Regions from separate parts of the Lysinibacillus sp. fls2-241-R2A-57 genome, predicted to be linked through region 3. Evidence: riboswitches for the same ligand, from Rfam matches in the RefSeq annotation. Region 3 holds a riboswitch; each other region holds the start of a gene.
The links. Region 3 has a riboswitch for thiamine pyrophosphate ahead of thiC (phosphomethylpyrimidine synthase ThiC). Riboswitches for the same ligand answer to the same signal wherever they lie in the genome.

Region 1: linked by a shared signal. The riboswitch ahead of QRN68_RS03245 (ABC transporter substrate-binding protein) and the one ahead of thiC (phosphomethylpyrimidine synthase ThiC) in region 3 are both predicted to bind thiamine pyrophosphate.
Region 2: linked by a shared signal. The riboswitch ahead of QRN68_RS13730 (hypothetical protein) and the one ahead of thiC (phosphomethylpyrimidine synthase ThiC) in region 3 are both predicted to bind thiamine pyrophosphate.
Region 4: linked by a shared signal. The riboswitch ahead of thiM (hydroxyethylthiazole kinase) and the one ahead of thiC (phosphomethylpyrimidine synthase ThiC) in region 3 are both predicted to bind thiamine pyrophosphate.

The regions. Positions count from the first base shown of each region.
Region 1 covers NZ_JARVRU010000016.1:61,569-64,726, forward strand. The annotation lists gene QRN68_RS03240 (thiamine-binding protein) at 1-244, opposite strand, end outside; gene QRN68_RS03245 (ABC transporter substrate-binding protein) at 246-1,250, opposite strand; TPP riboswitch at 1,421-1,531, opposite strand; gene QRN68_RS03250 (RNA polymerase sigma factor) at 1,728-2,219, shown strand; gene QRN68_RS03255 (sigma factor regulator N-terminal domain-containing protein) at 2,219-3,133, shown strand.
Region 2 covers NZ_JARVRU010000080.1:12,768-15,925, reverse strand. The annotation lists gene QRN68_RS13735 (glycerophosphodiester phosphodiesterase) at 1-808, opposite strand, end outside; TPP riboswitch at 1,249-1,356, shown strand; gene QRN68_RS13730 (hypothetical protein) at 1,448-1,936, shown strand; gene thiW (energy coupling factor transporter S component ThiW) at 1,970-2,470, shown strand; gene QRN68_RS13720 (EVE domain-containing protein) at 2,547-3,008, opposite strand; gene QRN68_RS13715 (MarR family winged helix-turn-helix transcriptional regulator) at 3,050-3,158, opposite strand, start outside.
Region 3 covers NZ_JARVRU010000044.1:12,433-15,590, reverse strand. The annotation lists gene thiC (phosphomethylpyrimidine synthase ThiC) at 1-1,335, opposite strand, end outside; TPP riboswitch at 1,470-1,584, opposite strand; gene QRN68_RS09575 (AEC family transporter) at 1,715-2,644, opposite strand; gene QRN68_RS09570 (methyl-accepting chemotaxis protein) at 2,813-3,158, opposite strand, start outside.
Region 4 covers NZ_JARVRU010000021.1:40,483-43,640, reverse strand. The annotation lists gene mbcS (acyl-CoA synthetase MbcS) at 1-1,377, opposite strand, end outside; TPP riboswitch at 1,565-1,663, shown strand; gene thiM (hydroxyethylthiazole kinase) at 1,756-2,511, shown strand; gene thiD (bifunctional hydroxymethylpyrimidine kinase/phosphomethylpyrimidine kinase) at 2,511-3,158, shown strand, end outside.

The DNA.
Region 1 (3,158 bases), on a different contig from region 3:
GATATAAAATTTTCACTTGAGTAATGACATTAATAGCACCAAGCTCTATCATCTTATCATTCATTTTTTCGATGATTTGTAATAAAGTCGATAGCTCACCCTCCATTGTCGTTTCTAATGGATGAACTTCATATTTCACCCCTGATGCGTCTATAACGGCAATCGCTGCATCGACAAATGGAATAACATCTTCATATTTTTCAGTTTTCGGGATAATTTGTACACTAATTAATGAGTTTGCCATGTTATTTTGTCTCCTTTTTCGGTAAAAAGTCATTTGTAAATGCTTGTTCTGCGTTAAATTCGCCCTCTAAAACTTTGTTGTCGGCCATCCATTTTGCGTAGTTCTCCCAGACAGTTAGCTTTTGCTCGCCCCATTGCGCCGCATCGTCTTGATACTTATCTGCTAGCCATTCCTGACTTTTATGCACAAGGTCTTTATCTAAGTCAGGTACCTCTTTTAATAAAATATCAGCCGCCTCACTCGGATGACTTATCGCATATTCATAGCCCTTTGCTGCAGCAGCGACAAACGCTTTGACTGTATCTGGATCATCCTTAATCATTTTTTCATTTGTAGCAAGTACAGGTGTGTAATAATCTAACTGATCACTATAATCTGTTAAATAAAGCATGTTCAATTTTTCACCACGAAGTTCTGCTTCAATCCCTGTCCATGCATAATAAATCCAGGCAAAATCAATATCTTTTTTCATCATTGTGAAGAAATCCAAATCACCTGCATTGACAATATCTAACTTATTAATATCCGCATTTTCTGTTTGCATAAGTGATTGTAGGACAGCCTTTTCAAGTGGTGCACCCCAGCCACCATATGTTTTACCTTCAAAATCCTTCGGTGACGTAATCCCTTTAGATGCAGTGGATGCAAAGCCAGAAGTATTATGTTGAATAATCGCTGCAATCGATACTAAAGGTACATCCTGCACACGTGCCTGTGTAATCCCTTCTTGGTAGCTTACGCCAAACTGAGCCTTACCAGACGCCACTAGTTGATCTGCACCCGTTTCGCCAGGTAATAAAATTTCAACATCTAAGCCCTGTTCTTTAAAGTAGCCAAGTTTTTCCGCTACATATAAACCTGTATGATTTGTATTCGGTGTCCAATCTAGCACGACCGATACCTTTTTTAATGCATTCGCATCGTTTTTATCCTTTGTCTCCTCTTTTTTGCTACAACCCACTAATGTTAAAAGTGTAGCCATCAGAATCAATAACCATTTTTTCATGTTTAATCCTCCCAGTAAGTAATGTGAAAGTGTTCATGAATGAATGTTTCCACCAGAAGAAAGCGTATTCACAATTAGTATGTACCCAAGGCTTGCACATACAACAAAAACATAAAAAAAACGCCCAGGATTCCTCCCAGACGTTTTACAATCAGTATCAAAAACTTTCTTTTTTTTGAATAGATGTTCCCTACGCTGGTACGAGCCAAATCAGGTTCAAAGGGTCAGCGTCTATCGGACACAATCTCAGCTGGCAACTACCAGCCCCCCTACATTCTTTCCATATGAACTTTTCGTGATTATTATACCCATATCTATCTGTAAATGACAAGGGTCTCTTTCATGTTAAAGCATTATATTGTCATATCATTTCAAAAAGCAATGTCAAACATAGCCCTTATTCCAAAATAAACTTTATAGTTAAGTGTATACATTTATGATCACTCATTCGTTGTATAAGAGTAAGGAGGATCAGCAATGAAAAAAGAAAATGAACTAACCTCCTATCTAATCCATTTAGGAGAGGAAGTGTTCAATCTATTACTAGCGAAAGGAGCCAAAAAAGAAGATGCAGAAGATATTATTCAAACCACCTATTACAAAATATACATGCTATTAGATAGCCTAACAGAAAACAATATACGTCCTTGGTTTTTTAGGGTATCGCTCAATCAATATATTGACTTAAAAAGGAAAAAGGAGCAGAAAAACATTTACATCACCGAGGAAATATACTCTAAGCTCCAACACACCGATTATAATTTTGAGACGTTGCTAAATAAGGATGAGATTTTCTATTTGTTAAAAGACATTAAAAAAGAATATAAAGAAATATTCTTTTTAAAGTATTACTATGATTTGTCATATGAAGAAATTGCTATTTTGTTGGATATTCAAGTAGATAGCGTCAAGCAAAAATTATATCGTGCACGTAAATGTATTCACTCAAAAATAGGAGGTAAACTTTGATGGAAACTTCGTTAAATAACGCTTTAAAAAAGGCTAAACGAAAACAGTTACTAAAAATTATCATCACTTCAATTGTTGTCATATTAATTCTCTTACCTGTTTTTTATAAAACTGGTTCCTTTTTTGCAGCGAAAAGTTCTCAAAGACTTAAAGAACAGCTTTTTTTACATAATGACATTGCAGAACCTAATATTCAAATCGACTCTCAAGTCACGGTGAGTAATTCATCAATGTTTGGTGGAAATATCATTACAAACCGTTCTAAGAATATTAATGGTTATATGGTTCCATGGAGCACACTTACTAGTTCATTCGGTTGGTTCCGAGGCAATGTTGATAATAACGAGTTAGTACCAGGATTTTATTGGTCTGATTCAGAGTACTATGAATACGATAAACAGACAAAGACTAAATCTGCGACATTTTATCATCCATCTATTCAAAAATACTTTGACGATGTACCAAACGAACTAAGCGAAATTTCGCAAATGGAGAATCACGTTGCAGAAGTTGCCGTTTCTTTCAATAAACCTTATACATTAAATGAAATACAAGAAAAAATTCCTAGCAATTTAAACATCGTATGGTTGTATATGGCATCACCAATTGTTGATGAAAGTACAGGACCTGCTGGTTTAGAGGTTTATGGCTTTGATCCGGCAGATTCACCGAAAAAATCCTACGATGGCTTTATTGATTCACTTAAAACATATGATGCTAATGAAAATAACGAAACAATTCAGGAGTTTTTAAATTCAAATAAAAATAAACGGTTTGATGAAGTGAAAATTTTAGGGGTAATGCTCACTGGCAAAGCAAATAATTTTAAAGCCTTAGAGAATCAAGATTTTATCCGTGGTGCCTCAGTAGGAGCCACTGCACAAATCGTTCCTTATATTAAACCTGAAAAATAACGTGATTAGAAATCAAAACCTTAAA
Region 2 (3,158 bases), on a different contig from region 3:
TTAATCTGGAATCGCCATCTCCACTAGGAAGGAGAAACACGATTAGGCTGATTAGACAGATAAGTAGAATGAACAGCAACAGGAAGATTAATGCCCATTCAAACACAGCTCTAACTAATGACCACTTACTACGCCAGAACAATTGCTTGCTCTCGCGAACGGCGTTCCAGAATTGATACTTGCCTTCCAATACCATAATCGGCAGAGCATAGATACAGATTAAGTTCAATGCCAGGATAAGCAGTCCAACGATAACAAGAACGATCGTTCCGAAGGTTGTCTTCATCAGCTCGCCCGTAATAAAGTTCGGAACCGTCATATTCGGCAATAGTGTTCCGCTGATGTTGACATCAAGTAGCGGGAACAGGAGCAATAAATAGAGAGCAAGTCCAAAAACTCCGACGCGCCATAAACCTGGTAAGCTAGAGATTGCCTTGAACAATACGGGGCGGATTCGTGCGCGCTTCTCTTGAATCCCATAATAGGCAATATAGAAGAGCACAGTAAACTCTGTGTAAATGAGCATTATGGCAATTGGCACCATTACCAGTACACTAAGTAGGCCATATTTGCTGAACAAGAAGCGCAGAAGGTCATGATTGGCGGCCGCTTGGAAGCCCCCAACAGCCAGTAATTTGTTAAAAATTATGGATAATAACGGGATAAATACACTTATCGTTAGCAGTTTGTATACCAATTCAAATAAAAGAAAAGGACGGTACGCATACTTCCACACCCTTAAAATATCCCTCGTCATCTGAAAAGGCATGAATTTTAAACGATTCGTATTGGTTTGTTTAGTATTCATGGTTTTGGTTTTCCTTTAGTTAGTATCGCGGTGCATATCTCATTATATATCTACACATTTCCTCCAACAATACTGTATAGTGATAATGCACACGAAACGGAGAGACTTAATACATAAAAAGGCGACAGATTATTCATCACATGATAAAACCCCTACAAATCTCTTCATAAGTTGGTCGTCGTACTCTGTAAGCTCCGTACATACTGAACTTTTGATTGCGCTTCAACTCAGTTCTTCACTTGAAAGATGTCTCTCTATTTTTTGAGCGTGACACTTTTAGACCATCCCTTGAGTATGTAGGAGTTCTAGCTCCATTCTTTCAAGTGTGCTAAAATGTTAAGTAACTATGATTAATTTCTCCTGTTAAAACTCCTTGTATATCAAGGAAAACAGGCTGTCTTTACTACATTATTATTAGAAAATTAAAGAGTTAAACCCATTATTACCACTAGGGGAGTCTTTAAAAGGCTGAGACGTATATTGTCATATACGGACCCTTTGAACCTGATCTAGTTCACACTAGCGGAGGGAAGTGGCGACACTTGCTTTTTACTATGTAAATGCAAGGCCGCTTCCTATGTTTTTAGGGAGCGGCCTTTTTAGGTTTTATATTGTTGTCGGGTTTTTTACGCTGTAGCGGTGGAATTTTTTTGTTTACCGGCGCTTTTCTCTGTTTTAGCGGCGGATTTCACTGCTTTACCGGCGCTTTTCACAGTTTTAGTGGCGGAATTCTCTGATTTACCGGCGCTTCTCACCCTTTTAGCGGCGGATTTCTCTGATTTACCGGCGCTTTTTACTGTTTTAGCGGCGGATTTCTCTGGTTTACCGGCGCTTTTCTCTGTTTTAGCGGCGGATCTCACTGATTTACCGGCGCTTTTCTCTGCTTTACCGGCGGAATTCACTAGTTTACCGGCGCTTCTCACCCTTTTAGCGGCGGAATTCTCTGATTTACCGGCGCTTTTCTCTGTTTTAGCGGCGGATCTCACTAGTTTACCGGCGCTTCTCACCCTTTTAGCGGCGGATTTCTCTGTTTTAGCGGCGGATTTCTCTGATTTACCGGCGCTTTTCTCTGTTTTAGCGGCGGAACTCCCTAGTTTACCGGCGGAACACCAAATTTACCGTTATTAACGATTAAATTCATATTTTAAAGGAGTGGAAATTATGTCAATTCGAAAATTAACAATCATGGCCTTACTAGTAGCTATTGCCGTAGCAGGTTCTAGCTTTGTCTCAATACCAACGGGAATTGCACGTGCCTACCCTGTACAGCATGCCATTAATGTTATTGGCGCTATCATTCTTGGACCAGTGCCTACTGTTATGGTCGCCTTTGTCACAGCAATTATTCGTATTTTAACAGGCACAGGCTCATTATTAGCTATACCCGGCAGTGTCATTGGTGCTTTATGTGCAGCTCTAGCCTATAAATACAGCGGCAAGCAGTGGCTAGCAGGTGTCGGTGAAATATTCGGGACAGGTATTATTGCCTCACTCATTGCAGTACCTTACGCACACTTATTAATGGGGACATCCGTTGCTGCTTTATTTTTCATGCCAGCCTTTTTAACTTCAAGTACTATTGGTGCTGTCTTAGGCATTGTCATTGCTAGCAATTTGCGTAAAACAGTATTTGTAACTAACCTTAACACTCTGCTTAAATAATGATTGGTTGCAATATAAAAACGTTACTTCTTAATGGCAATTCATTAAGAAAGTAACGTTTTTTATCCAACTAAATTCATCCATACTTCAACGGTAATCCCATTTCATGAGCAATTAGTAAAAAGTCTTTTTTGCTTATTTCAAAATGACCAAATCTGAATTTATAACCATATTTCGATTTATCTTCTACAAATTCTAAATAATCTAAGATCCTTTTTATCGGTACAGCCTTTGCCTCTTTATAAAAGTCTATATCTCTTCTAAAAGGAATAAAATTTTCTGCCATTTGGAACTCGTATATTCGCTCGTCTTTTATTCTTCCAATTGCGGTAAATGCTCTTACAGGCTCGTTACCATCTAGACTTTTTTTAGGAGAATAATAAATGATCCAATCTCCTTTTTGCATTCGTTTCAAAGGTCTTTCTTTACCGTGGCATAACTGGCCGAATCCTCCCTCAACCCCTTTTTGAACATGATTGAGAGATACCACGCCAATCCAATATTTAGGGTCTCTTTCAATCGTAGGATATTGAGACATAGCTTTCATCTCCTTTTATTTTGGCATCATCGTTAATGATTTTACTTTTCCTGTGCACGATTTTCATATACTTTTGTCAATATGCCTTTCAATTGCTCTTTTTCTTCTAATGAAAGTACATTTAAAACTTCATTCTCAGAAATCGCAAGG
Region 3 (3,158 bases):
TATCATCGCAGCACCAATAGCTGATGTAATATGGTCATAGCCAGGAGCAATATCTGTTGTCAGCGGCCCTAAAGTATAGAAAGGAGCCTCTTTACACAGCTCTAACTGCTTGTCCATATTTTCTTTAATAAGATGCATTGGTACATGCCCTGGCCCTTCTACCATCACCTGTACATCATGCTTCCAGGCAATTTGCGTTAATTCCCCTAGCGTTTCTAGCTCCGCAAACTGTGCCTCATCATTAGCATCTGCAATAGAACCAGGACGCAAACCGTCACCTAAAGAGAAGGCAACATCATAGGTTTTCATAATTTCGCAGATTTCTTCAAAATGTGTATATAAGAAGCTCTCTTGGTGGTGGAATAAACACCACTGCGCCATAATCGAGCCTCCACGGGACACTATGCCCGTTACACGATTAGCTGTTAATGGCACATAGCGTAGTAGTACCCCTGCATGAATCGTGAAGTAATCAACACCTTGTTCGGCCTGCTCAATCAACGTATCACGATACACTTCCCACGTTAAATCCTCTGCCACACCATTTACTTTTTCAAGCGCTTGATAGATTGGCACTGTCCCTACTGGCACTGCGGCATTACGAATAATCCATTCACGTGTCGTATGAATATGCTTTCCAGTCGATAAATCCATAATGTTATCAGCACCCCAGCGTGTAGCCCATGTCATTTTTTCTACCTCTTCCGCAATTGAGGATGACACCGCTGAGTTTCCAATATTGGCATTAATTTTCACGTGGAAGTTACGTCCAATAATCATTGGCTCGGCTTCAGGGTGATTAATATTAGAAGGCAAAATAGCACGACCTGCCGCAATTTCTGAGCGCACGAATTCAGGGTCTATATTTTCGCGAATCGCTACAAATTCCATTTCTGGAGTAATTATTCCCTTTCGCGCATAGTGAAGCTGTGTTACATTTCTACCTTTCTTAGCACGCAGAGGTTTTCTAGATAAATCAGGAAAAACATTTTCTTTAATACGTGGATCATCAGCATTACGGAAACCGTTATCCTCTGGCTTAATAGTACGACCTTCGTATTCCTCGACGTCCCCCCGTTCTTTGATCCATGCACTACGTAAAGCTGGCAATCCTTTCGTAATGTCTACTTTATATGCAGGATCAGTATACGGGCCACTCGTATCATAAACACGAACCGGCGCATTTTCCTCTTCACCAAAGCTTCCTGTCGTAGGACTTAAAGCAATTTCACGCATTGGTACTAAAATATCTGGTCGAGATCCTTCTACGTAAACTTTTTTACTTCCTTCAAAACTAGACATAATCGTAATATTCTTGTCGCTAACTGTTGTCATAAACTACTTCGCTCCCTTTTATATTTATATAAGGACCGAATCTAGCTCACCCCAACAAAAACAAAAGCCGAATCCAAAAAATTTTTGGATCCGGCTAAGAATGTAAAGGTATAGTTATCGCAAATAACATAGAGTGCAATAATGGTTAACTTTCCCACGCTGGTATGAGCCAGATCAGGTCCAAAGGGTCAAGAAACCTCAATGCGTTTCCCTCTCAGCCTGACTCATCAGACTCCCCTAGTTAGTACTTATTAAGTTTGATGCTAGTGTAGCAGATATTGCTAAGAGATGGAAGCTTCATTTGATAATTTTTGGCACACTCATCAAGTGTCATATGAAAGCTTTGAAGATTTATCGGAACGATTTCAGTTTTTACTCACTAGGTAAACAACAGCTCCGCTACATAAATCACAATCGTCACTGTAATACAGCTTACAATCGTTGAAAATAAAACTGTTTGTGCAGCAGTTGCCGATTCTACGTCATATTCTAATGCCAAACTAGAGCTATTTCGCGACGTTGGGAAAGAACTAGCTATAAAAAGAGATTGTGCCACGACACCATCTAAACCAAGTGTAAAAATGATAAGTAATGCTACGGCTGGCCCTATGATTAGTCGTGTAAAACAACTAATAAATACCGTCTTATTGAACATCGATTTGATTTCAAGCTGTGATAGCTGGGCCCCTAATGTTATTAACGCCACAGCGATAAAGCCATCTGCCACATGGTCTATCGGAATTTTTATAAACTGCGGGATAGCGATATCAAAAAAGTTCAGCGCTACACCAATAATAAGCGCATGAATAATAGGCATTTTGAGGAAATCCTTCACAATGGACATGCCCGATTTCGTTGAAGAAATTAAATTGTATAAGCCGTATGTATAGGTCGTCATATTTTGAAATATCACAAGAATGACCTGAATCGCTACTCCAATCGGTTGCGTCACGAAAATCATTTGCGCGACCGGAATACCATAGTTGCCTGAATTAATAAGGACAACACTATTTTTAAACACTGCCGCCTCTGTTTTTACTAAACCAAGTCCCTTTGCTATAAAGTGACTAAGCACCATTTGACTGCCGATAAAGAGTAAAATAAATAACGCAACTTGTCCAAGTACCGACAGCTCGATACTCGTTTCATATAAATTCACAAAAACAGCGGCTGGCATGAAGCAATATGTAATAAGCTGAGATAGCGCTTTTAAATTAAAGCGAAATTTCTTTTGTAAAACAGCACCAAGTACTAGAAGCACTAAAATAGGAGCTACAATTTGGAAGAAAATCATACCGAGATACATCATATCGATGTCCCCCTTTCCTCTCCTATAGTAGTGCTGTTTTTATGCTCGGTCAATGCACCTCAACGTTAACCTAGCAGAAATGTACAACACGTTTTTATTAGAAAATGCTGCAACAAGAAAGACTGCCTCATATATCAGGCAGTCTTTCATACAAATCATTATTTAACATTAAGCAAGCTTAAATCGATTAACGACCGCTTGTAGTTCCTTTGAAATCTCATTCATACTATTGATGGATTCTGCAACCTTTTGTAGTTCCGCTTGTTGATCAATAGCAGATGCACTTACCTGTTCTGCAGATGCAGCGGTTTCCTCAGAAATAGCAGAGATACTCTGAATCGCCATAATCGCTTGATTTTTATGCTCTAACATGTGAGAAAGCATAGACATTAACTCATTAATCGACGTTTCGATAGAACTAGAAAGCTCGCTATTGTCTTTAAACGCAATCTCCGTGCTTTGTACAGACTCATTTTGAGCTTGCATTAAGCCTGCGTTTGAAGCAATGACAGCA
Region 4 (3,158 bases), on a different contig from region 3:
ATTTCCACGAACCTCATCTGGACTCGCAACAACTGCAGTTTCTTTAACTGCTGAATGCTTCAATAATGCATCTTCTACTTCAAATGGTCCTATCGTATAGCCAGACGAAATAATGATATCATCTCCGCGTCCTTCAAACCAAAAATAACCATCTTCATCTTTATATGCACGATCTCCGGTAATATACCAATTGCCTCTAAATTGTAAATTTGTACGTTCTAGATCATTTAAATATTTTTTAAATAACGCGGGTGTTTCACGGTGTACAGCAATATCTCCAACTTCTCCAATTGCAACTGGATTTCCAAAATCATCGATAATTTCAACAGTATTTCCCGGAGTAGGTTTACCCATTGAGCCAATTCTAGCCTTCATTCCTACCATTGTACCAACAAGTAACGTATTTTCTGTTTGTCCATAACCATCTCGCACTTGTAAATTCAAGACCTCCGAAAATACTTTTATCACTTCACTATTTAAAGGCTCGCCTGCTGACACGGCTTGACGAATTGCACTTAAATTGAAATCTTGTAAATTTTCAAGTGCTGCCATAAATCGATATTCGGTTGGTGTACAGCACAGAATATTAATATGGAATTTTTCAAGCAGCGTGAGGTATGTTGTCGCATCAAAGTGACCTTTGTAGACAAATGCTGTTGCACCACTTCCTAATGTAGCGAGAAACGGACTCCAAATCCATTTTTGCCAGCCTGGAGCTGCTGTAGCCCAAACTATGTCACCTTCTTGAACACCTAACCAATTCGGTGCAGTTGTTCGTAAATGTGCATAACCCCAGCTATGTGTATGTACGGCTGCTTTTGGATTGCCTGTTGTACCACTCGTATAGGCTAAAAATGCAATGTCAGTACTTCTAGTAGGTGTAGAACTTATGTAGGTTGTTGGTTGGCTTTGCATTTTTTCAAGCAACGGCTGCCATGATTCATGTGCATGGCCAATGACAAATTTCTGTATGCCTTGTGAATTTTGAACAGCATCAAATTGTTCAACATAAGGCTCAAATGCAACAACGCCTTTTGCATTAGCATGATTGATTCGATATTCAATATCTTTAGTTCTCAACATCTCTGAGCTTGGTATAATCGTTAGCCCCGCCTTTAAGGCCGCAAGATAAACGATATACGCTTCAACTGATCTTGGTACCATGACTAAAATAACATCATCTTTTGTTAAACCATAAGATGTAAATACATGTGCTGCCTGATTCGCCTTTTCAAGTAAACTAGCATATGTAATGTATTGAATTTCCTCATTTTCGTTATAAACGATCAATGCATTTTTTGTAGAATCCTGTGCATATTTTTCGATTTCCTCTGAAATGTTATACCACTCTGGTGCGATTAAATCTTGTCGTTTCATGGCAAATGCCCCCTTTTGCTATGCTCATTATAAAACTCAATTTTTATCATTTTCAATGAAAGGCACTCAATTTTAAAAAGTCATGACAACTATCATGCTCTGCTATATGGCATCAGTCACGTCTTAGTTCAAAAAAACTCTCTATTGAACACTAAAGAAAAATATGGTACATTTTGGTCAACTAAAAGCAAGATTGCAGGGGGACTCATTTAGAGTTGAGAAGGTAAAACCTGACCCTTTGAACCTGTTAGTTAATACTGACGTAGGGAGCAATTCACATCTAATTCATTGATGAAAGGCTCTTTTTACGTGTTTTTTTCTGCACGAAAAAGGGCCTTTTTTGCATGCTTACGTCCATCCATTAGAGGAGGACTTAAATTGATTATTCAAAATATCCGTAAACAAAATCCACTGATTCATTGCATTACCAATTATGTTGTGGCAAATTTCCAAGCAAATGGCTTATTAGCAATAGGCGCTTCGCCAGTCATGGCTGATGACAGTCATGAAGTTGAAGAAATGGTCGCTATTGCTTCAGGCTTATTGTTAAATATCGGTACCCTTAATGAACAGATGAAAGAATCAATGCTACTTGCAGGAAAAAAGGCAAATGCTCAGGGCATTCCCGTTGTTTTAGATCCTGTTGCTGCAGGTGCAACTTCTTACCGTAAACAGACGGTACAGCAATTATTGGCGGAAATAAAATTTGCAGCAATTCGTTGTAATATCGGAGAGCTTGCAGCGATTGCCAATGTAGACTGGCAACAAAAAGGCGTAGATAGTGGTACTGGTTCAATTTCATTAGAAGTTGAGGCAAAACAAATAGCTCAACTCTACAATTGTATTGTTATTGTGACCGGTGAAAAGGATTTTATTACTGATGGCAAACAGCATCAATGGGTTACAGGTGGAAATTCTCAAATGACAGAAGTCACTGGAACTGGCTGCTTATTAAGTGCTATTTGTTGCGCCGCCTACACCGCAGGGAATGAACCATATTACCAATTGGTCGATACTTTATCGCTTTATAAAAAAGTGGCAGAACAAGCCGCTTCTGCGACTCATTACATTGGCGATTTTCAAATAACAATATTGAATGAACTACATCGTCTTTCCAAGGATGGTGAAGAATGATGCATATTGTAACGACAATTGCTGGTTCAGATAGTGGTGGCGGTGCGGGCATACAAGCTGATTTAAAAACATTTCAGGAATTAAAGGTGTTTGGAACGTCTGTTATTACAGCTTTAACTGCCCAGAACACACTTGGTGTATCGGATGTCTTACCAATTGAAGTTAGCTTTGTTGAAAAACAACTTAAAGCACTAATCGAGGATTTTTCAATTAGTGCTATTAAAACAGGAATGCTATTTTCTTCCGAAATAATTCAATCAATCGCACATATTTTAGCCGAAGTAAATATTCCACTAATTGTCGATCCAGTCATGATTGCAAAAGGTGGCGAAAGCTTATTACAGCAAGAAGCAATTGTTGCAATACGTAGGTATTTACTTCCTTTAGCAACAATCGTAACACCGAACATACCTGAAGCTGAAACACTTTCTGGAAGAAAAATTAAAACGTTGGCAGATATTCAGGACGTGGCTTACATCTTCTTACAAATGGGCGTTCAATGTGTCATTATTAAAGGCGGTCATTTAGCCGATAAATATTATGCTATTGACTATGTATTTTTGCAAGATGGTCAATCATTTTCCATGCAGTCCACTCGTATTGCAACAAAAAATACACATGGTACAGGCTGTACGTTCTCCGCTGCA